Regions from separate parts of the Herbaspirillum sp. Her3 genome, predicted to be linked through region 2. Evidence: predicted binding sites of a transcription regulator. Region 2 holds the regulator's gene; each other region holds the start of a gene.
The links. Region 2 encodes HrcA, which represses chaperone genes, less so after heat shock. Its sites were predicted from a motif close to TTAGCACTCNNNNNNNNNGAGTGCTAA; they were not measured.
Positions count from the first base shown of each region.

Region 1: the regulator HrcA is predicted to act here: its motif matches at 6,598-6,624, upstream of rpoH (RNA polymerase sigma factor RpoH).
Region 3: the regulator HrcA is predicted to act here: its motif matches at 5,587-5,613, upstream of groES (co-chaperone GroES).

Region 1 covers NZ_CM176328.1:904,324-912,322, forward strand. The annotation lists gene ACVC5H_RS04145 (DUF2970 domain-containing protein) at 1-86, shown strand, start outside; gene ACVC5H_RS04150 (cytochrome c oxidase subunit 3) at 205-1,065, shown strand; gene ACVC5H_RS04155 (twin transmembrane helix small protein) at 1,132-1,332, opposite strand; gene ACVC5H_RS04160 (SURF1 family protein) at 1,442-2,158, shown strand; gene ACVC5H_RS04165 (SCO family protein) at 2,145-2,771, shown strand; gene ACVC5H_RS04170 (COX15/CtaA family protein) at 2,815-3,951, shown strand; gene cyoE (heme o synthase) at 3,948-4,841, shown strand; gene ACVC5H_RS04180 (SCO family protein) at 4,846-5,436, shown strand; gene rpoH (RNA polymerase sigma factor RpoH) at 5,538-6,437, opposite strand; gene ACVC5H_RS04190 (hypothetical protein) at 7,068-7,999, shown strand, end outside.
Region 2 covers NZ_CM176328.1:4,945,963-4,953,961, forward strand. The annotation lists gene hemH (ferrochelatase) at 1-212, opposite strand, end outside; gene recN (DNA repair protein RecN) at 245-1,891, opposite strand; gene ACVC5H_RS22505 (NAD kinase) at 1,972-2,889, opposite strand; gene ACVC5H_RS22510 (HAD family hydrolase) at 2,926-3,654, shown strand; gene hrcA (heat-inducible transcriptional repressor HrcA) at 3,726-4,754, shown strand; gene fur (ferric iron uptake transcriptional regulator) at 4,856-5,281, opposite strand; gene ACVC5H_RS22525 (outer membrane protein assembly factor BamE) at 5,494-6,060, shown strand; gene dapB (4-hydroxy-tetrahydrodipicolinate reductase) at 6,106-6,912, shown strand; gene ACVC5H_RS22535 (MotA/TolQ/ExbB proton channel family protein) at 7,071-7,766, shown strand; gene ACVC5H_RS22540 (ExbD/TolR family protein) at 7,793-7,999, shown strand, end outside.
Region 3 covers NZ_CM176328.1:4,651,285-4,659,283, forward strand. The annotation lists gene ACVC5H_RS21225 (TniQ family protein) at 1-860, opposite strand, end outside; gene ACVC5H_RS21230 (TniB family NTP-binding protein) at 857-1,753, opposite strand; gene ACVC5H_RS21235 (Mu transposase C-terminal domain-containing protein) at 1,794-3,764, opposite strand; gene ACVC5H_RS21240 (Tn7 transposase TnsA N-terminal domain-containing protein) at 3,879-4,685, opposite strand; gene ACVC5H_RS21245 (helix-turn-helix domain-containing protein) at 4,922-5,275, opposite strand; gene groES (co-chaperone GroES) at 5,729-6,019, shown strand; gene groL (chaperonin GroEL) at 6,162-7,811, shown strand.

The sequences.
Region 1 (7,999 bases), 1.5 Mb from region 2:
TCGCCGGCATCCTCGGTGCGGTGATCTTCGTGGGCGTGCTGGTGAGCATCGTCAAGCTGGTGCTGCGCAGCGCGACGGGTGGATGAGCTGCCCGGTTTTCAAAGAGCATTAAGGAAAAGTGAACCTGGATCGCAAGAGCATTCAACGCAGCTTAATGCTCGAGCCGCCAGCCAATGCAGTCAGATTTCGTACCGGGAGAAGAACATGAGTTCTCAGCAAGCCAAGGCACCCCATTATTTCGTTCCGGGCCCGTCGCGCTGGCCGATGATGGCGGGCATTTCCATGCTCATCACCATGATCGGGGCCTCGGCCTGGGTCAATGGCGTTTCGTGGGCGCCCTACGTCAATCTCTTCGGCATCCTGATGGTGCTGGTGGTGCTGTACTACTGGTTTGGCGATGCCATCCGCGAATCGGAATCCGGGCTCTACAGCGAGCGTATCGACCTGTCCTATCGCTGGAGCATGAGCTGGTTCATCTTCTCGGAGGTGATGTTCTTCGGTGCCTTCTTCGGTGCGCTGTTCTATGCCCGCAGCATCACCATGCCGTGGCTGTCCGATCTCGATCACAAGGTGATCTGGCCCGACTACACCGGGCAATGGGGCAATGTCGGCCCGGCCGGTACGGTGGAGAACTTCACCACCATGGGGCCGTTCCCCATCCCCACCATCAACACCTTGCTGCTGCTGAGTTCGGGTGTGACGTTGACCATCTCGCACCACGCCATGCGCGCCGGCCATCGCGCGCAGACGGCGGTGTGGCTGTTCCTGACCATCCTGCTGGGCGCGGTCTTCATGGGATTCCAGGCGTATGAATATATCCATGCCTATACCGAGCTGAACCTCAAGCTCAGTTCCGGCATATATGGCTCGACCTTCTTCATGCTGACGGGCTTCCACGGCTTCCACGTGACCATGGGCGCGATCATGCTGTCGGTGGTGCTCTATCGCGTATTGCGCGGGCACTTCACGCCCACGCATCACTTCGCCTTCGAGGGCGCGGCCTGGTACTGGCACTTCGTGGACGTGGTGTGGCTGGGGCTGTACGTGGTGGTGTACTGGCTGTAAGCGTGCCGGTGGCCTGCGCAGAAGCCGCACCTCGGTGCGGCTTTTTCATGCGCGGCGCGCTGCAGATCAGCGGATGCCGGTCGGCTGTATCCAGCCCAGCTTGTAGCTCAGGAGGATGAACAGGAACAGCGCCACCGAAAAGCCGACCCGCAAGGTCAGCGCCTGCACGGTGCGGTTGCTCTTGCCCTTGTCGCGCATCAGGAAGATCAGCGCCGAGGCCAGGCTGGCCAGGATGAGGATGAAGGCGATGGCGACGACGATTTTCATGAGGATGGAACCCTGTCTCCGAAGGCGTGCATGCGGTATGCTGCGACGCTGGTGTGTATGTGATTGTTCTTGTCCCGTGTGCGCTTCATTGTAAGGCCAAACTTCATCGATGCCGAACCGATTCGTTTTCCGCTTCATCCCTTTCTGCGCCACGCTGATCGTGGCCGCCGCCGGCATCGCGCTGGGGCAGTGGCAGACGCATCGCGCCCAGGAGAAGCTGGCCTTGCAGCAGCGCATGCAGGCGCGCTCCGGTGAAGCGCCACTGCGTGCGCTGCCCGCAGATGTTGCCGATGCTGAATTCCGGCACGTTCAACTGCGCGGCCAGTTCCTTGCGCAATGGACGCTCTATCTGGAAAACCGCCCCTACAACGGCGCCGTGGGTTTCCATGTGCTCACGCTGTTCCAGCCCGAGGGCAGTGCGCAGGCCGTCGTGGTGGCACGCGGCTGGGCGCCGCGCGATGCCGCTGATCGCACACGCGTGCCGCAAGTGCCGCCGCCGTCCAGCATGACCGAGGTGGAAGGCATCTTGCGCAAGGATGCCGGCCACGTCATGCAGCTGGGCACGGCCGATGCGCCGCGCCCGCAGGCCATCCTGCAGAACCTGGACCTGCCGGCGCTGGCGGCAGCGAGCGGGCTGTCCATCGCACCGCTGGTGCTCGAGCAGGGCGGGGCAGCGGGCGATACGCTGGTGCGCGACTGGCCTGCGCCCTCGCTGGGCATCGACCGTCATCGCGGCTATGCCGTGCAGTGGTACGCACTGGCGGCGATGGCCCTTCTTTTTTTCATCGTCACAGGATTCAAACGTGGTCGTCATGACAAAGCCTGAAGTCCCCCAGCCGTCCGCATCCAACGAGGAGGCGCGCCGCCGCCGCATCGGACGCTGGAAGATGCTGGCCGTGGTCGCCGTGTGCGCGGCACCGCTGATCGCGTCTTATCTCACCTATTACGTCATCAAGCCGCAGAGCCGCAACAACTATGGCGCGCTGATCGATCCGCGGCAGTATCCGATTCCCGATCTCGGCAGCAGCGCCATCGATGGCAGCCCGGCCAGGCTGGAGGATTACAAGGGCAAGTGGGTGATGCTGCAGGTCGATGGCGGCGACTGCGGCGAGACCTGCCAGAACAAACTGCTGACCATGCGCCAGCTGCGGCTCATGCAAGGCAAGGAAATGGACCGCATCGAACGGGTCTGGCTGGTCACCGACCGCACCCCGATTGCGACCCTGCTGCTGCGCGAATACGACGGAACCGATATCCTTCGGGTTGACGCTGGCAAATTGCAGTCCTGGTTGCCGGCCGATGCCGGGACCACCGCCCGGGACCACATCTACCTGATCGACCCGCTGGGCAACCTGATGATGCGTTTCCCCAAGGACCCCGATCCCGGCAAGATGAAGAAGGACATTTCCAAGTTGCTGCGCGCCTCTTCCATCGGCTGATGCCGAGGGAACCCGGCGCACCGTGACGCAAGTTTGACTCAAGATGAATGCAACGACGCTGATACAACTGGGCCTGACCGGGCTCGTGGTCGCCCTGATTCCGCTCGCGCTGGTGCGGCGCGCGCAGGGTGTGGCCAACAAATACCGCAAGCTGGTGTGGGTGACGCTGTTCTTTACCTTCGACCTGATCATGTTCGGCGCCTTCACGCGCCTGACCGACTCGGGGCTGGGTTGTCCTGACTGGCCGGGCTGCTACAGCCATGCCAATCCGCTCCTGGCGCATGAGCACATCAATGCCGCCGAAGAGGCCATGCCCTTTGGTCCCGTGACTTGGGCCAAGGCCTGGATCGAGATGATCCATCGCTATTTCGCCATGGCCGTGGGTTTCCTCATCATCGTGCTGATGGTGGTGGCGTGGCGCCGCTGGATCAGGTCGGGCAAGACCGAACTGCAGTTCCGTCCCTGGTTCCCGACTGCGCTGCTGGGCTTCGTCTGCCTGCAGGGGGCTTTCGGTGCGTGGACCGTGACCATGAAGCTGCAGCCGATCATCGTGACGACGCACCTGCTGCTGGGCCTGACGCTACTGGCGATGCTGGCCTGGCTGGCAGCGCGGCAGGAGCAGCACCTGCCCGTCTCTGCGAGCGGTCGCGCACTGATGGTGCCGGCCACCGTGGGGGCCGCACTGCTGGGATTGCAGATCGCGCTGGGCGGCTGGGTCAGCACCAATTATGCGGCGTTGGCCTGTTCGGACTTCCCGCTCTGCAATGGCAAGCTGGTGCCGGACATGGATTTTGAACACGGCTTTACGCTCTGGCGCCACCTCGGCATGACCGCTTCCGGCGATTACCTACCGGTCGAAGCGCTGACCGCGATCCATTGGGTGCATCGCAGTTTTGCCTTTGTCGTCATCTTGTATGTTGTATGGCTGGCACACCGGGCGTTGCGCGATGAGGGCTTGCGCAAGACCGCCCGCTGGATGCTGACGGTGCTGGGTTTGCAGCTCTGTACTGGCCTGGCGACCATCTATCTGAACTGGCCGCTGGCCATTGCCGTGATCCACAACGGCGGTGCGGCGCTGCTGGTCATCCTGATGGTCATGTTAAACTACAAGGTCCGTTACGCACCCTCCAGCCTGGCCACCGCTGCTCCACCAGTGCACGCCCGGCCCGTCACGCCATGACCACATTGACCGCCCAACCCAACCGCATCGCCCAGTACTGGGCACTGACCAAGCCGCGCGTGACGCAGCTGGCGGTGTTCTGTGCCGTGATCGGCATGTTCCTCTCCACGCCTGAACTGCCTGACTGGCACAAGGTCATCTTCGGCACGCTGGGCATCTGGCTCCTGGCCGGCGCGGCCTTCGCCATCAACTGCCTGGTCGAACGCGAGATCGATTCGCGCATGGCCCGTACGGCGCGCCGCCCGATGGCGCGCGGCGAAATCACCGTGGGTCAGACCCTGGTGTTCTCGGGCGTGCTGGGCGGCCTGGGCATGTGGGTGCTGTACAACCTGGTCAATCCCCTGACCATGTGGCTGACCTTCGCCACCTTCGTCGGTTACGCCATCATCTACACCATCATCCTGAAACCGGCGACCTCGCAGAACATCGTCATCGGCGGCCTGGCCGGCGCCATGCCGCCCGCGCTGGGCTGGGCGGCGATGGCCAATGACGTGCCGATGCAGGCCTGGGTGCTGGTGATGATCATCTTCATCTGGACCCCGCCGCACTTCTGGGCGCTGGCCATGTACCGCCGCGACGACTACGCCAAGTCCGGCCTGCCGATGCTGCCCATCACGCATGGCATGGACGTGACCAAGCTGCACATCCTGATGTACACCATTGCGCTCCTGGCGGTGAGCATGCTGCCCTTCGCCATCGGCATGAGCGGCTTGATCTACCTGGGCACGGCCATCGTGCTGGGCGGGATCTTCTTCTGGTATTCGTGGCAGATCTATCGCCATTACACCGACCTGATCGCGCGCAAGGCCTTTGCCTATTCGATCATCTACCTGTCCATCCTGTTTGCGGTGCTGCTGGTGGACCACTATTTCCTGTTCCGCAGCTTCTGAACTCATGAAAAGATTTTTCTCGGCACTGCTGCTGGCTGGCTGCGCGACGCTGCTGGCGGCTTGCGGGCCGTCCAAGCCTGAACTGAAGTTCAACAATACGGATGTCACCGGCCTGGACTATGCCAAGGACTTCGCGCTCACCGACCACAACGGCAAGCCGCGCACCCTGGCCGATTTCAAGGGCAAGGTGGTGGTGATGTTCTTCGGCTATACGCAATGCCCCGACGTGTGCCCGACCACCATGGCCGAGATGTCCAACGTCATGAAGGAACTGGGTCCGGATGCCGATCGGGTGCAGGTGCTCTTCGTCACCGTCGATCCCGAGCGCGATACTCAGGAAGTGTTATCGCAATACGTGCCGGCCTTCGACAAGCGCTTCCTCGGCCTGCGCGGCGATCTGCAGCAGACCGAGAAGGTCGCCAAGGAATTCAAGGTGTTCTACCAGAAGGTGCCGGGCAAGCAGCCGGGCAGCTATACGATGGATCACACTGCGGGCAGCTACGTGTTCGATCCGCAGGGACACATCCGCCTGTTCGTCAAGCATGGCCAGGGACCGCAGACGCTGGCGCATGACATCAAGCTGTTGCTGTCGTGATGGTGCAGGAAAAGAAATAAACGATATAAATCGTTTGGATGAAAAGAAAGGCGCCCGAGGGCGCCTTTCTTGTTTCTGCTGAATCGGGGGTGAAGAACCGATCAGGAATAAGCCTGCAGTGCAGTCTTCATCTTCTTCAGCGCCACCGCTTCGATCTGGCGGATACGCTCGGCGGAGACCCCGAACTCGTCTGCCAGTTCATGCAGGGTGGCGCCCGAGCCATCGTCATTGGCCAGCCAGCGGGCTTCGACGATACGGCGCGAGCGGTCATCCAGCTTGGACAGTGCGGCTTCCAGGCCTTCGGACTGCAGGCGGTCGTACTGCTTGGCCTCGATCACGCGGGTCGGTTCCGAATTCTCCGAAGACAGGTAGGCGATGGGCGCGAACTTGTCATCGTCATCATCGGTGGGCGATTCCAGGGCGATGTCGCGACCGGACAGACGGGTTTCCATCTCGATCACTTCTTCGCGCTTGACGTCCAGGGTCTTGGCCAGGGCCTCGACCTGGGCCGGCGTCATCGCGTCCAGGCCTTCCTTGTGGCTGCGCAGGTTGAAGAACAGCTTGCGCTGGGCCTTGGTGGTAGCAACCTTCACCAGACGCCAGTTCTTCAGGATGTACTCGTGGATCTCGGCCTTGATCCAGTGCATGGCATAGGACACCAGGCGCACGTTCTGGGCCGGGTCGAAGCGCTTGACCGCCTTCATCAGGCCGATGTTGCCCTCCTGGATCAGGTCGGCGTGCGGCAGGCCGTAGCCGAGATAGCCGCGGGCGATCGACACCACCAGGCGCAGGTGCGACAGCACCATCTTCTGAGCGGCGCCCAGGTCGTTCTTCTCACGCAGATCGCGGGCCAGCTTGACCTCTTCTTCCTGGGTCAGCATGGGCAGGCGGTTCACTGCCGAGATATAAGCGTCGATGTTGCCCAGGCTGCCGGAAAAACCCAGCGCGAGTGCATTGGACTCGGCAGGCATGAGTGCAGTGTGTGCAGACGCAGTTTTCATGGATTCTCCTTGGTTCCTTTACGGAAACAGTATGAAACGGTAGGAAGCGGATGCTTCAGTTGCCGGGGGCAATGTGGTCAACTTCCCCGGCCCGGCCAACGCGGCCAGACGCTGTTTGGTGCAGTGCTCCCCTAAAACTGGAGCAATTCGATAAAGTATTTTAGCACTCGTCACCCGGGAGTGCTAATTGCATGATAGTGAAGCGCTGATAGCCAAGATCTATTGCTGTTCAGCTAACCATTGCATTAATTCCCCTTCATCTTAGTCGCCTTTGAGCGACAAAAGTTGCGATGGGGGTCAAAAGCGGCTCAGAAACTTGTAACAATTTTTGCAGCGCAAAGGCCATCGGAAAGCGCAGCAGCCGTGATGCCAAGCGTCGTAGTGAAGAACAGATCGTAGCGCCTGAACTCGTCAAACGACGAGATTGGGTCTGTTAAGGAGACGCGTGAGCCGGCGGTTTATTGTTGTGGGAAGCCATGCTGGCTAAAATTTCCCGCCAGAAAGTCCAAAGCCCGCTAAAGCGGGCTTTGTCCTCAATTTACAGGGGCACGACCAATTGCTTGGAAAACCCCTGTCTCTATGCGCTCGAGTATATCACTCCGCGTTCATCATTTTCAACAGGCAGGCGGCATGCTGAAACATCTCACGGCTCCTCGGTTGTCCACACTCCAGCGATTTTTTCTCACGAGCTCGCACAAGGATACGCTGGGTTGTTATGCCTGGACCCAGGCGGTTGCCGCAGGGATGCTGCCATTGCTTGCCGATGTCGAGGTGTCGCTGCGCAATGCCTTGCACGGCGCGCTGTCGCGATATTACGGTGCCGTGGACTCGTTCGGCTGGATGATGCCCAGGCCAAATCCAGCGCACGCGATCAATCCAGCCGCACCCGGCGTACTGCCGCCATTGCACAAGCTGAGCTCGAAATCGCGTGTCGACGTTCTCTGTGCGATGGAAAAAGTCGCCGGCAAAAAGCCGTCGGCCTATGTCGTCACCCCTGATGATGTGGTGGCGGCCTTGCCTTTCGGCTTCTGGGAAGTACTGATTGGTGGACTGGCTCATCGTTCACAGCCATCAGGATTGCAGGCTGCGATTCTGGCAGCGGTATTTCCGTATGCGCCTGACAGCCAGCTTTTTACCTACGGCAGTCCCGAATTCAGGAGACGGGTCGTCAGCCTGCTCAAGAGAATCCGCGACGTACGCAACCGCATCGGGCACCACGACGCCATCTGGACCATTCCGGAATTCGACCAGTTCGGCATCCTCGGCCTCATCCCGCGCCGGCCCCGGCACACCGTCAACAGCCTGCGGCGCCTTGTGGACAATTTATCGTGGTTCGCAGGCTGGATTGATCCGGTCATCTCCCGGCATCTGCGCAACAGCGATCACTGGTGGTCGTTGCAGGTCTTGCTGGACCGGCAGGCACTGGCGACGTATCGCCGCTCTGGCGGCCGGGCAGGAACCTATCGCCTGGTACTGGAAGTGACCAGGCCACCCAGTCCCGCCATGGCGGCGCGGCGGCGAACGCTCCTCAAGCAGAGCGCATCACGAGGCCTGCACCGTTA
Region 2 (7,999 bases):
TTGGAAGAACGGAAGGGCAGGATGATGCCGTTGAGAATGAACCACCACACCGCGCGCGGTATTTCCACCACGCGCGGGTCGGACAGGAACTGCTTCAGGTAGCGTCGCAGGGCGCCGGCATTGGGTGCGTCGGGCGTACCCAGGTTGACCAGCACGACTGCAGTGGAGGCCGGGCTGCCGTGGGTGTAGGGAGGTTCTTTGCGGAAGGCCATGTTGGATGGGATCGGTGTTCTTGGTGTTCTTGTCAGGAGGCCAGCAGTTCGCGTGCATGCTTGCGCGTGGTCGCGGTGATTTCCAGTCCGCCCAGCATGCGGGCGATTTCTTCCACGCGCGCCTTGGCGTCCAGCCCGTCGATGTCGGAAAGGGTCTTGCCGCCTTCGCTGCGCTTCTTGACCTGATAGTGCTGGTTGGCCTGGCTGGCCACCTGCGGCAAGTGGGTCACGCAGAGTACCTGGCGTTCCTGGCCCAGGCGCTTCAAGAGCCGCCCGACCACTTCGGCCACGGCGCCACCGATGCCGCTGTCGACTTCATCGAAGATCAGCGTGGGCACCGTGGTCGCCGCCGAAGCGATCACCGAGATGGCCAGCGAAATACGCGCCAGTTCGCCGCCCGAAGCCACCTTGGCCAGCGCGCGCGGGGCCACGCCGGCATGGCCGGCCACCAGGAATTCGACCTGCTCCAGACCGTAGGCTGCCGGCTCCACTTCGTTGAGGGCGATGTCAAAGCGGCCGCCCGCCATCGACAGATCCTGCATCGCCGCCGTGACCGCCTCGCCCAGTGCCGCAGCGGCCTTGGCGCGCGCCTTGGAGAGCTTCTGCGCCAGGGCGAGGTAAGCGTCCTTGAGCTTTTCTTCCTGCGCACGCAGGGCGTCGAGGTCGCTGGCGTCGGCCAGTTGCTTCAGTTGTTCGGAGAGCTTGCGATACTCATCGGGCAGCTCATCGGGCTGCACGTGGAATTTGCGTGCCGTGGAGTGGATGGCTTCAAGGCGCTCTTCCACTTCCTGCAGCCGCGCCGGATCGAGCTCCACCCGACCCAGGTAATCGTTGAGGGCATAGACCGCTTCCTGCAGCTGGATCTGCGCCGGCTCCAGCGCATCGAGCACGGGCTTCAAGGCTGTATCGACATCGACCAGCTTGGTCAGTTTTTGCGTGATCGAAGACAGCTGCGAGAGGATCGGCGACTCCGATTCCGAGATCACGCCCAGCGCTTCCTGCGCGCCACCGATGAGCGCAGCGGCATGCGAGAGGCGGCTGTGCTCGGTACTGATGTCGGCCCATTCGCCGGGCTTCACGGCCAGCTTGTGCAGCTCGGCCACTTGCCATTCCAGGCGTTCGCGCTCCAGCAGGACATTGCGCGCATCCTGCTCGAACTGTTCGCGCTGGCGGGCCAGGGCGCGCCAGGTCTTGTAGGCGGCGGCCACTTCGCGCGCAGGTTCCAGCAGGCCGGCCTGGCTGTCCAGCAGTTGACGCTGGGCATCGGCCTTCATCAGCGATTGATGCGCATGCTGGCCGTGGATATCCACCAGCATCTCGCCCACTTCGCGCAATTGCGCGGCGGTGGCGGCGCTGCCATTGATGTAGGCCTTGCTGCGACCGGCATTGTCGATCACCCGACGCAGCAGCACGCCGTCGTGCTCGCCGCTGAATTCGTGTTCCTCCAGCCAGGCCAGCACCTCGGGAGTGGCGGTGAAATCGGCGCTGACGTCAGCCTTGGCGGCTCCCTCGCGCACTACGCTGGGATCGCCACGGCCGCCCATGGCCAGGGCCAGGGCATCGATGAGGATGGATTTGCCGGCGCCAGTTTCGCCGGTGAAGACGGAAAATCCACGCGCAAATTCGAGCTCGATGGCATCGACAATCACGAAGTCGCGGATCGTTAAGGTACGCAGCATGGTGGTCTCGCAGCGGGTTGGACGGGCAGGCCAGTGTTCAGAAGCAAGCCGGCTTGCAGATGGGCCGGCTTGCTGCGGGCTTATTGTAATCGGCCTTCTATCGACGGGTATTCATTCCAGTGCAGCTTCTCGCGCAGGGTATCGAAATAGCTCCAGCCCTCGGGATGCAGGAAGGTGATCTTGTGCGCCGAACGGCGGATCACGATGCGGTCGCCATGCAGCACGCTGGTGAGGGACTGCATGTCGAAGTTGGCGCTGACCTCGCGCCCGGCCACCACCTGGATGACGATCTCGCAGGAATCCGACAGCGTGATGGGACGGTTGGACAACGAATGCGGTGAGATCGGCACCATCACGATGCCATGCAGGCTGGGGTGCAGGATCGGTCCGCCAGCCGACAACGCATAGGCGGTAGAGCCGGTCGGCGTGGCCACGATGAGGCCATCGGAGCGCTGGTTGTACATGAAGCGTCCATCGACTTCCACCCGCAGCTCGACCATGCCGGAGGTGGAGCCGCGTGCCACCACCACGTCGTTCAGGGCCAGCGCGCGGAAGATCTCGCCGCCCTCGCGATAGACCCGCGCTTCCAGCAGCGAGCGCGACTCGGCTTCGACCTTGCCTTCCAGCATTTCACCGAGAGCCGGTATCATGCGGTCTTGCGCGATATCGGTGATGAAGCCCAGGCGCCCCTGGTTGATGCCGATCAGCGGGACGTTATAAGGCGCCAGCTGGCGTGCGATGCCCAGCATGGTACCGTCGCCGCCGACCACGATGGCCACGTCCGCATGCTGGCCGATCTGCTCGGGGGTCATGCTGTCATAGCCTTGCAGGGCGATGTTCTCGGCGGTCTCGGTCTCGAAGACCACGGTGTGGCCGTGCGATTCCAGGAACACCGCGATGTCCGACAAGATCTGCGCGATGCCGACGGCCTGGAACTTGCCGACGATGGCGACGGTTTTGGGTACGGCTGCCTGAACGGGTAATTTGATGGGCCACATGCTGCGGATTAGACCATAATTTGAGATGACATTGTAATGAAACCAAGCACCTCCCCCCTGCCGCACTCAGTTGTCCAAGCACCCATCCAGGCCGTGCTGTTCGACCTTGACGATACCCTCTGGGCCATCGAACCGGTGCTGGTGCGCGCCGAGGGCCTGCTCTACGACTGGCTGCGCGAGCATGCTCCCGCCGTGGTAGCCACCCATACCATCGCCAGCCTGCGCGAACGCCGCATGGCGCTCATGCAGACCGACCCGATGTACCGCATCGATCTCTGGAAGCTGCGCCATACGGCGCTCTCCGAGGTCTTCCGGGAGCATGACGTGGACCTGGCGCTGGTCGATCCGGCCATGGCCCTGTTCTCCGAAGCGCGCAGCACGGTGGCGCTGTTCGATGACGTGGAACCGGCGCTGCTGCGCATGAAGGAGCGGCTGACCCTGGGCTCGGTCTCCAACGGTTTTGCCGATCTGGAACGCATCGGGCTGGCCGGTCACTTCGGCGTCTCGATTGCCGCGCACCGCTTCGGCCGCGCCAAGCCGGACCCGGCCATCTTCCACGCCGCCTGCGAAGCGCTGCAGGTCGCCCCGGCGGCCACTGTCTACGTGGGCGACGATCCGCTGCTGGACGTGCAAGGCGCGCAGCAGGCCGGTCTGCGGGCGGTGTGGATGAACCGTTTCGGCCGTAGCCTGCCCGATGGCATCCGCCCCGATGCCATCTGTCGCGACCTGCATGAGCTGCACGACTGGCTGCAGGCGCAAGCCTGATCCTTCGCCCAAATCGCGACCGGGCTGACGTGCGCGTCACATTTGCCTGATATGCCGCTAGAATATGCCCCATGCAACTCGATAACCGCGCCCGCACACTCCTGAAAGCCCTGGTCGAACGGTACATCGCCGACGGCCAGCCGGTGGGTTCGCGCGCCCTGTCGAAACTGTCGGGCCTGGAACTGTCGCCGGCGACCATCCGCAACATCATGGCCGATCTCGAAGAGATGGGCTTCGTCGCCAGCCCGCACACCTCGGCCGGCCGTGTGCCTACGCCGCGCGGCTATCGCATGTTCGTCGATACCCTCCTGACCGTCGAGGCCATCGACGAGAGCGCCCTCGAAGGCCGTCTGCAGGCGCGTTTGCAGCACAGCGGCTCGCCCCAGAAGATCATCACCAATGCGGCCCAGGTGCTGTCCTCGCTGTCACAGTTCGCGGGCGTGGTGATGACGCCCAAGCGCGAATCGATGTTCCAGCAGATCGAGTTCCTGCGGCTGTCGGAAAAGCGCATCCTGCTGGTCATCGTCGACCAGGGCGGCGACGTGCAGAACCGCATGCTGCTGACCGAGGTCGATTACACCCCCAGCCAACTGACCCAGGCAGCCAATTACATCAACCAGCATTACGCCGGCCAGTCCTTCGACCAGGTGCGCGTGCATCTGCAGGGTGAACTGCGCCAGCTGCGCGACGACATGACCGCGCTCATGCAAGCCGCCGTCGAAGCCGGCAGCGACGCCATGAACGAAGAGGCCGACAACAACGTGGTCATCTCCGGCGAGCGCAACCTGCTGTCGGTGACCGACCTGTCCTCCAACATGAATTCGCTGCGGCGCCTGTTCGACATGTTCGAGCAGAAGACTGGCCTCTTGCAGTTGCTGGACGTCTCCAGCAAGGCCACCGGGGTGCAGATCTTCATCGGCGGCGAATCCCAGCTGGTGCCCATGGATGACATGAGCATCGTCACCGCACCCTACGAGGTCAACGGCCGCATCGTCGGCACCCTGGGCGTGATCGGGCCGACCCGCATGGCCTACGAGCGCGTCATCCCCATCGTCGACATCACCGCCAAGCTGCTCTCCAGCGCGCTGAGCCAGCACTGATCAGGCAGGACGAAAAAAAAGCCACGGGATGAATCCGTGGCTTTTTTGCTTTTTCCTTCACACTGCCTTGCCAAAGTAAAACCAGGCAATCGATCGCAAACTTACTTCTTCACTTTCTTGCAGTTTTTGCAATGACCATAGAGGGCAAGGGCATGGTCGGCGATCTCGAAACCGTGCTCCTGGGCAATCTTGAGCTGGCGCTTTTCGATTTCGGCGTCGAAGAATTCCTCGACCTTGCCGCAATCCAGGCAGACCAGGTGGTCGTGGTGCGAGCCTTCGTTGAGCTCGAAGACGGCCTTGCCGGTCTCGAAGTGATTGCGCTGCAAGAGCCCGGCCTGCTCGAACTGGGTCAGCACGCGGTAGACGGTGGCCAGGCCCACGTCGAGGTTGTCGGAGAGCAATTGTTTGTAGACGTCTTCGGCGCTGAGGTGACGCACGGAGGTGTTCTGGAAGATTTCAAGGATCTTCAGGCGCGGCAAGGTCGCCTTCAGGCCGCTGGCCTTCAGTTCGGATGGATTGTTCGGCATGGTAGAGTGGGTTCCCGGGTTTTACTGGTCTCGAACAGGCGCGGCGGTCCACTGGGAAGACCTGGCGGACCGTTCCGGCGGGGCGGTGGGGAACGCCCTTTTACACCCGGAACGCACTCATGCCTATTTAAGAAGTAAGTTCTAGCTTATCATATAGCGCTTTAGGCTCATGGCTCAACCCGGTTGAAATCTTTATGCGCATGCTTTCCCGAATGAAGTCCCGTCATCACACCGCCGCCCTTGGCGTCCTTGCAGCACTGGCCGTGTCGCTGGCCGGCTGTTCCTCGACCAAGGCCCCGGAACAGGCAGCGCCCACCGATACCTCGGGCGTGAAGGTGACCGGCAAGAGCGATAGCCTGTTCGGCTTCCTGAAGCCCTATCGCATCGACATCCAGCAAGGCAACTTCGTCTCCAAGGAAATGGTGGCGCAGCTGCGTCCGGGCCTGACCCGCGACCAGGTGCGCTTCGTGCTGGGCACGCCGCTGCTGTCGGACATGTTCCACGCCAACCGCTGGGATTACGACTTCCGCCTGGCCAAGGGCAATGGCGAAATCATGACCAGCCGCGTTTCGGTGTTCTTCAAGGATGACCTGCTGGATCACGTCGAAGGCGGCCAGAACCTGCCCACCGAAAGCGAATACCTGACCCTGATCACTGACGCCAAGGTCGGCGCCAAGGCCAGCTTCGGCGCCAAGGCCAGCTTCGGCGACAAGCCCAAGGAAGCGAGCGAGACCAAACCGGCATCCCCGGTCGCGCCCTCCTCGGCCACCGACAAGTAAGACCTGCGAGACCTGCCTCCAGCACCTCTTCATTCCGAGTTTCACATGACTGCACTCAATATCGCCGTGGCCGGCGCCTCCGGGCGCATGGGCCGCATGCTGATCGAAGCCATCCTCAATGCCGAGGGCCTGAAGCTCTCCGGCGCCCTGGATACGCCCACCTCGCCTACCCTCGGCACCGATGCCGGCCTGTTCCTGGGCAAGACCACCGGCGTGGTCATCGAATCGGACCTGGCGCGCGGCCTGGCCGGCGCTGACGTACTGATCGACTTCACCCGTCCTGAAGGCACGTTGAAGCACCTGGAATACTGCGCTGCCCACGGCGTGAAGGTGGTCATCGGCACCACCGGTTTCGAAGCTGAAGGCAAAGCGGCCATCGCCGAATTCGCCAAGCGAACCGCCATCATGGCCGCGCCCAACATGAGCGTGGGTGTCAACGTCACGCTCAAGCTGCTGGAGATGGCGGCCAAGAATTTCTCGCACGGCTACGACATCGAGATCATCGAAGCCCATCACCGCCACAAGGTCGACGCGCCCTCCGGCACCGCCCTGAAGATGGGTGAAGTCATCGCCGATGCGCTGGGCAAGAAGCTCGACGACGTGGCCGTCTACGCCCGCGAAGGCGTCACCGGTGAACGTGATCCCTCCTCCATCGGTTTTGCCACCGTGCGCGGCGGCGACATCATCGGCGACCATACGGTGCTGTTCGCCGGCACCGGCGAGCGCATCGAGATTTCGCACAAGTCTTCCAGCCGCGTCTCGTACGCCATGGGCAGCCTGCGCGCCGCACGCTTCCTGGCCGACAAGGACAGCGGCCTGTACGACATGCAGGATGTGCTGGGCTTCAAGTAAGCCGAGCCCGGAACCACAGGAAATGCCCGACGCTGCCGCACCCCACCAGGTCCGGCAGCGAATTTTTTTGGGGCCGGCCGCTCCAAGCGACTGCCCCGCAACTGACCGTCATTGACTCCCTGCCGCCCCGCGCGGCGTCTTTCCCGAAAGCACGTACCATGGAACAGAACGTTGGATTTGCCCACTACTGGGCGCAAGGCGATGCCGTTTCCCATTCAGTGGCCTATCTGCTGCTGATGATGTCGATTGCCAGCTGGTTCTACATCCTCTCCAAGGCCTGGGCCGCCTGGCGCATCCGGCGCGGCAGCAATGCGCTGGAACAATTCTGGCAGGCGCCGACGCTGGCCGATGCCACCGCCGCCATGCAGCGCGTCGACAGCGAACTGATCTACACCCCCATGGCCGAACGCGCCGCCGAAGCGGCCGACATCGGCACCCGCCAGCAGGGTACGCCCTCGCTGAACGCCGCCACCGATCCGGGCGAACTGATCACGCGCACCCTGCGCCGCGAAATCAACCGGGTTTCGGCGCGCCTGGAACGCGGCCTGACACTGCTGGCCTCGGTCGGCTCGACCGCGCCCTTCGTGGGCCTGTTCGGTACCGTCTGGGGCATCTATCATGCGCTGGTGGCGGTCTCGGCCAGTGGCACGGTGCAGATCGACAAGGTGGCCGGTCCCGTCGGCGAGGCGCTGATCATGACCGCGCTGGGCCTGTTGGTGGCCATTCCCGCCGTGCTGGCCTACAACGCCTTCACCCGCATCAACCGCGTGGTGCTGGCCGAACTGGATGGCTTCGCCCACGACCTGCATGCGTATCTGACCACCGGCGAACGCGTCGGCGGCATGCGCAAATAATTGCCCCTGACTGAGAGGAGTCCATCATGAGTTTCGGCGGATTCAACGACAACCAGAACTCGGCCCCGATGGCCGACATCAACGTCACCCCCATGGTGGACGTGATGCTGGTCTTGCTGGTGATCTTCATCATCACCGCGCCCATGTTCACCCACGCCCTGAAGCTGGACCTGCCTACCGCACAGTCCAACCCGGCCCCGGAAAAACCGGAGACCGTCACCCTGGGCATCGAT
Region 3 (7,999 bases), 290 kb from region 2:
TTTTCCATTATTCCCATGGATGTCTGAGAAAATTTTCGATCACTTATTCGGAGGAGTTTTTCATCAAATTTCGACGGCCACTCCTGGAGCATGCAGCGCCATCGCCGGACGATATTGGCAGCGTCGACAAGTCGCCCTTTTCTTACCCCATGCCCTTTTCCTGTATTTTCAAAATCAGCTAAACAGTGACCCAAGAACCATACACTGCGAAATAATTCGTCCAAGGACAATTTAGATAGCCACTTGAGCACATCTCGATGAACAACATTGAGAATTTTCGGGTTTATGTGAGAGCTATAGTCAAGCTTCCAATCAATTAACCAGCTAAGAAAAATCTCTTCACTAGACGCCCTTTGAATACTAGTGGTTCTGAGATCATGACCGCACGGGCAAAAGGCCATTTGATTGCGGTCCCATCTAAGCGGACGAGAGCAAGACTCGCAGTGGTCGATCAGAAAGCATTCATGCCGCGAGCACGTCACGTAAGGCGTCAGTTCCCAGGAAGCTCTTAAATAAACATCCTCCCTAAGACAGCAAGGGCAAACCGCTACGCTCCTCGAACGCACAAAATATTCCTTGGTTAGGACATTTCCCTCAATATCCCATTGCTTTTCACCATTGCGCCAATTCACAAATCCGAACAATGGAGGAATCAATGTTGGATCACATCCAATCATCTCAGCAAAATCTTCTATATGTTCTACGCGAGGCGGACGTCCGATCTTACCGTTCAGAACATTTAAAATAGATGTCGGGCTTTTGAGACCATTATTCTCTGCCGCTCGCATCAATAATCCCACAAGAGATTCTCCCCTTTTTGGCATAACCGGGAATAGGAGGCGTTTTACTGGCTTTTTCACACAAACTCCTCAAATGGGTTTTGACCACAGCAAATAATTCGGTCATAAGCAAGTTTGAAATCCGCGCCAATAAGCGAAGTAGCTTCCCGGTTGGAAGCAATAATCACCGCCTCCTTTAATAACTTTTTCAGCAGCCGTAAACTTCCAACTGTGCTTTTGCAGATGGCCTTGGCGAGCTTTTTAAAGTCCTCAGCATGAATCTGAATAGGCATGTTCTGGTTGAATGAGGCGAGAATCGAAATGAATTCTGCGTCGAACCGCAGTGCTCTTAGTTCATACTCGCCGGGAATTCGACTAGCAAGTTGCTCGCTAATTTGAAACAGCTTCGTGGAGATGGGCGTTCCAAAGAAAACAATTGGTATTTTCACCTCGTCATAAAGACTCTTCAGCCAATCTGCAATCGTATTGGCGGACTTGTTACGGCCGCCCTCAACAGTATGCTGAAACTCATCAATAAAGATAATCAGCACGCCTGCACGTCGAATAAATTCCTTCAAAATTACAGTTCTTTCGTTTGAATTTCTGTGATTTTCAAACTGATCGCCAAGCGTTTTAAGCATTCTCAAGGCGATCTGAGAGACCGTAGGAGCGGGCATCATTTCAATGGACAGTATTGGCACTATTGGCTGCTTATCTGGCCCAACGGAAGGAGGGTAATTTGCAATCATCAGATCGCGTATGAGTGTCTTTCCAGCACCTGGCGCGCCAATAATACGGAGTCCACCCGGATCACAAAGGACCCCAGATCTTTGAATAAGTGTCGTTATCAACTCAACTGCTTTTACTAGTTGTGGCGTTTGAATTGTTATCGCTTCTACAGAAGCAGCGCGATCTAACGATCGCTCTTCGATGCTCGTTACGCCGTCGCGTCTGTTGCTCTCGTCGAATAACATACGGTTCTCTCTGGGATCTAGCAATTGCGTCTGGTACATATTAGGTACCTCTCTGCTTGTAAATGGCTGGATAGGCGGAAATTGCATCGAAGAGCACATCGACATCAGGCTCTTCAGTTCCTCGGGCCTTCTCTTCTCGAATTACAGAGATCGAAGTATTTCTCCCATCTAAAACATTCTCACTTGAAATTCCTACGTATCTACTGGCTTTTAAGTTCGCCCTCTTGCTCCGTCCGATGTCCTCCATCAGAATTTCTGTAAGCTCCTTTTTAGATGCGATTAATTCCTCCGTAGAATTCGATGCCCGCCCTTTTTCTCTATTGAACTTAGAAATCATCTTGTGCTGCGTTAAAGACAGTCCATGCGCATAATCCATGCGAGTACATTGCACTTCGATGTATCTACGGTGACGAGGATCCAGCACGTAGATCCGACCGAGATCCTGACGCGAGATTTTGAATTCAATCTTTTGCGGCCGAGCCTGGTGATAAAGGTCAATCAGCTCGGGGCTCGAATAGTGCAGGTTCTCGCACCGAATTCCTTCATGACTGGGCTTAGCTGCTCTCGTCTCGCCAATCATTAGATTTATAGAGCGAGGATCAGGAGGAAGTGGAAGTGGAAGTTCCTTCATTGCTTCAATCCATTGTTGATTCGGCGAGAGATGCTTTCGCGAATGAGGCCTTTGATTGTGGTAATCAATAGCCCATTTGTAGAGGAGCTCAACAAAAACCGAAAATCGGACCACTGCATCCCTTACAGGGTCATATCCGAATCGTTTCAACACATGCGAAAAAGTCTTTCCCGGCATTGCTTCAAGGAGGGATCCATTCAAGACATTGAAAAATGATTCAACGCTTGGTTTATGCCAAGGAGTGCGAACCTCGCAACGGGACTGAATACTTCCTAGCTCAGCAATTCCTCTTCTAAAAGCCAATGACTGAAAATCTGTACCGTTATCGGTGACATACACAGTTGCGGGACCAGCGATGGGCCAATCATTTTTAATGCTAGGGAATCGCTTTTTTATCTCGCTACGCGGCTTGAATGAATTCGCAATAGCTGTCAATGCACCTTCTGCGGAAGATCCTGAGAACGAGGCGAAGAATCCTAATACCATCCCGCTATATCGGTCCTTCAGCACGTAGAGTGTAGGCCGTCCTAGCGGGAGATTTAAGTTATCGTCAACGATATAGAGATCAAGAATTGTGCTATCAATTTCAACATAGTCAAGCGGTCGCTTTGCAGGAAGATGGCCCTTTATCATTCGGAACTCATTGTTTGCATGAGCCCGCCCAAATCTAGCGATTGCCGCGTCCCGTTTATGAACCTCCGCCACCCTTCGATAGAAGGTTCTTTCGGAAACACATTCCATCCGAGCGATGCCAATCTTACCGAGTCTGTCGTTTTCTATTCTTATGGCATCAAGATATGCTTGATAGGTATGACGAATATCTCTACGCTTGAGATTCATCCAGATAGCTTCTATGGATTCTTGAATTAAGCGTTCATTCTCTGCACTATTTCTTTTAGCCGCACGCCTGCACGCTCGCTTGTCTAGCAAAGAAAATAGATCTCCTTGACTAGTCTCATACTTTTCAGCCCACGAAGAAACCGTTCGCGCGCTGGGCGGCGATAGATCGCTAATCTCCAAAGAAATTTCTGTAATAGCCTCTTCGATCAAGTGGAGGACACCCCGAGTAATTCCTCGTTGCTGAATTCCTCTGACGTAGCTGTAAGCTCTTAAGGTGGAGGCTTGTACTTTTTCAGGAAATGCAGACACGTCGGGATGAACTGATTTTTCACTTGTCTCTATCTCCGCATCAGATGCTCGTGCGCAAAGAATTTCTATTTCACCAGCCTCCCGTTTCAAATGGAATTCATCTTCTTCTATCGTGATGATGTCGCCAGTTTGAATCTCTTTAAAATGGATACGATGACCAGATCGATGAAGATATTCGTAAACTTTCTTTTCTCGCTCGATGAGCAAGCCTTTTCCTAAGAAATAGCTCATTTCAAATTCATATAATTTAGCGTCGACGTAATACGCCTCAGCACCTCGATGCTGGCGTCTTCTAATGGAACATCTTTTATATCGAGGAGAACTAACTCTCCATTCAAAAGATGCTCAACCAATACCCCATGCGAAAGGAGGTAGCACTGGCCGTCGACTAGCCTTCTCAAGCGCCATGACTCGTTGAATCTCTTTTCCACAACCCAGAGCGCTTTCGCCCACCAAACGATTTGTTTCGGCTTCAGCTCGTAGTTGGCCATATGAGAGATTCGTAGGATTCGTCTGAGAGAACCAGATCTTGCTGTTGAGCGTGAGCGGAACGCCCCAGTCAATAGATAATTTTCGATCAGCAATCAATGAAAAAACAGTCTGGCCAGATAAGGCTCCGTCACTTATGTCAGTAAGCTGATCTACGGTCTGGGGGCCGTAGTCGCCTAAAATTTTTGCAGCTAGGTGCGCCGCTTCACTCAGATTCATCGTGCTGAAGAAGCGACGGAGCAAAAAGATGTTTTCCAAACGAACTTCGTCCGCCTGTATTTCGACGTCGGTCAGAATATCGAATCCGACATCATGGAGGTTGCAGTGCCTCTTTATCGCGCTCAATCGCTCGAACTCCTCATCCGCCAAGGCGAAGATTGCTGGCTTTACTTCGAGTAGTATTTCGCGCCCCTCCTTGAACAGAATCTGAGCATCTGGGGTGTAGGTTGCCTTTTTCCCTGTGCCTGACTCATATGTGAACGAAAAGGGTTGTGTGTTGATACCAACGACCTCGCTGCAATATCCGATGATCGCGTAGGCATCCCGTTCCACTACGGATTCCCATTCCCTATCCGCATTTCCAAGAGTAGGAAATGAAATCGTGCCCACAATTCGATGAGGATTTCTTCTTACGATGCGGCGACCCGCTCCAATTTGCTCCATGTAACCTCCAAAACGTCAAAATGTTTAGGGTGCAAGTCCCCCTGCCAGGAAAGGCATCTCAAAAACAGGGGGCGCAACTTGACAGGGGGAGGACGCGGACGGATACTTGAGGCTCCTACACCGTAGTATCTGTATGCGTCATCCCCTGAAGGCAGCTAGTTGCTGCCTGTCAGGCGGCTAAATTCAAATCTGTTGTCTTCGTTAGATCCTCCTAGTTAAGGCTTCGTTAATGCTGCTTACGTTTGCTTAGCGGTTATTAGCAGCAATTCTCTCCATTGCAAAACTTTCGCTCGTGAGGGCTCCCTCATAACGGCATCACGCAATGCAGCCAATAGCAAAAACTGCTCTTCTGGCGCGCCAGGCGAAAGTCGAAATTTCCCAAGTGAAAGCGTTAGCGCCTCATGTAGCGCCGCATATTGATGTTGCGAAAGTGGCAATCCATCACATATTCGCAAAATGTCACTGGCTTTATCCGGTACATGGCGTTGACCGCTCTCGATGTAACTCAGTTGAGAGGGGGATGCGCCGATGCTCTCCGCAAACGCCTCTTGACTCATGCCGAGGTGCTTACGCAGTTCAAGAAGCTTCATGGCTCCAGGGGACATTTTCAAAGGTTGCCAAAAATTGGATGGCCGAAGATAGCTCTAGTCAATCGAAAAGTCAAATCGCAAGTAATTGATAATAAAGGGATTTTTCTAATTTTTATGCGATTTCGGATGTAAAAAAAACTTTGTTTTTACATTTCAACCGACTCGCCGATGGATGAGAGTGTCCGGCGGCCGATATGAGCGTGAATACTGCAGGTTCCCGGCTGCTGCAGGGTATCGCGTCAATCTTGCAGAGAAGGATGGCAAACGCCACCACCATGCAGCCTTGAAAATTCCCCAACCCATCCCTATACTTAGCACTCGTCACGGCAGAGTGCTAACAGCCCGCCTGGCGCAATCCCCTTTTTCTTGCGGTGAGGTTTGCTGCATTTGGAAGACAACCGTTGCAGGCTTCGCCGCAATCAATGCTAACTTATTGAAAATTAAGGAGTTCTCATGAATCTTCGCCCTTTGCACGATCGCGTTATCGTCAAGCGCCTCGACCAGGAAACCAAGACTGCTTCCGGTATCGTTCTGCCTGACGCAGCGACCGAAAAGCCGGACCAAGGCGAAGTCCTGGCCGTCGGCAACGGCAAGATCCTGGAAGATGGCAAGGTCCGCCAACTGGCCGTGAAGGTCGGCGACCGCGTTCTGTTCGGCAAGTACTCCGGCCAGGCCGTGAAGATCGATGGCCAGGAACTGCTGGTCATGCGCGAAGAAGACCTGTTCGCCGTCGTCGAGAAGTAATTCGGCATCCGGCCTTCCTTTTCCTTCTATATATAGAGAGAAAACCTGAAGGCCAGCGGCAGCAAGACAGCAGCCGGTATGCCTGAAGCTTCATGCTCAAGCCCGGCTACATGAACTGAACCGAATTTCTGGAGAATCCAACATGGCAGCAAAGCAAGTTATTTTCGGCGATGAAGCACGCGCCAAGGTCGTCAACGGCGTCAACATCCTGGCCAACGCAGTCAAGGTCACCCTGGGTCCCAAGGGCCGCAACGTCGTGCTCGAGCGCAGCTTCGGCGCCCCGACCGTGACCAAGGACGGCGTTTCCGTCGCCAAGGAAATCGAACTGAAGGACAAGCTGGAAAACATGGGTGCCCAGCTGGTCAAGGAAGTCGCTTCCAAGACCTCCGACAACGCCGGTGACGGTACCACCACCGCTACCGTGCTGGCCCAGGCCATCGTGCGCGAAGGCTTCAAGTACGTTGCCGCCGGCTTCAACCCGACCGACCTGAAGCGCGGTATCGACAAGGCCGTCACCGCCATCGTCGGCGAAGTGAAGAACCTGGCCAAGCCCACCACCACCTCCAAGGAAATCGCTCAAGTCGGCTCGATCTCGGCCAACTCCGACGCGGACATCGGCGACATCATCGCCAAGGCCATGGAAAAGGTCGGCAAGGAAGGCGTCATCACCGTGGAAGACGGCAAGTCGCTGGAAAACGAACTGGATATCGTCGAAGGTATGCAATTCGACCGCGGCTACCTGTCGCCGTACTTCATCAACAATCAAGAGAAGCAGATCGTCGCCCTGGACAATCCCTTCATCCTGCTGTTCGACAAGAAGATCTCCAACATCCGTGACCTGCTGCCGGTGCTGGAACAAGTCGCCAAGGCTGGCCGTCCGCTGCTGATCGTGGCAGAAGACGTCGAAGGCGAAGCCCTGGCTACCCTGGTGGTCAACAACATCCGTGGCATCCTGAAGACCGCTGCCGTCAAGGCGCCTGGCTTCGGCGACCGCCGCAAGGCCATGCTGGAAGATATCGCCATCCTGACCGGTGGCCAGGTGATCGCCGAAGAAGTCGGCCTGACCCTGGAAAAGGCTACCCTGGCTGAACTGGGCCAAGCCAAGCGCGTTGAAATCGGCAAGGAAAACACCACCATCATCGACGGCAACGGCGAAGCCGCTGGCATCGAAGCGCGCGTGGCGATGATCCGCACCCAGATCGGCGAAGCCACCTCCGACTACGACCGTGAAAAGCTGCAAGAGCGCGTGGCCAAGCTGGCTGGCGGTGTTGCACTGATCAAGGTTGGCGCTGCCACCGAAGTCGAAATGAAGGAAAAGAAGGCCCGCGTCGAAGACGCCCTGCACGCTACCCGCGCTGCTGTTGAAGAAGGCGTCGTGCCTGGCGGTGGCGTGGCCCTGCTGCGCGCTCGCGCCAACGTCAAGGACCTGAAGGGCGACAACGCCGACCAGGAAGCCGGTATCAAGATCGTGCTGCGCGCCATCGAAGAACCGCTGCGCCAGATCGTCTTCAACGCCGGCGACGAGCCGTCGGTGGTGGTCAACAAGGTGCTGGAAGGTTCGGGCAACTTCGGCTACAACGCTTCCAACGGCACCTACGGTGACCTGGTGGAACTGGGCGTGCTGGATCCGGCCAAGGTGACCCGTTCGGCTCTGCAAAACGCTGCCTCCGTGGCCAGCCTGATCCTGACCACCGACGCCCTGGTGGCCGAAGTGGCAGAAGACAAGCCGGCCGGCATGCCTGGCGGCATGGGTGGTATGGGCGGCATGGGCGGCATGGACGGCATGATGTAATTTGCCTTCCGGCCCGGGGCCATGCATCGCATGGCCCGCGCTGCAAGAGAAAAACCCGCATCAGCGATGATGCGGGTTTTTTGTTGGGCGGCAACCGGATCAGCGCCCCCGCACCATGGCAAGCAGGCAGCACCGCTCCACCTCTCTTTCCGGGCAAGCCGAGAAAACAGCACAGCCAGCTCAGGGCT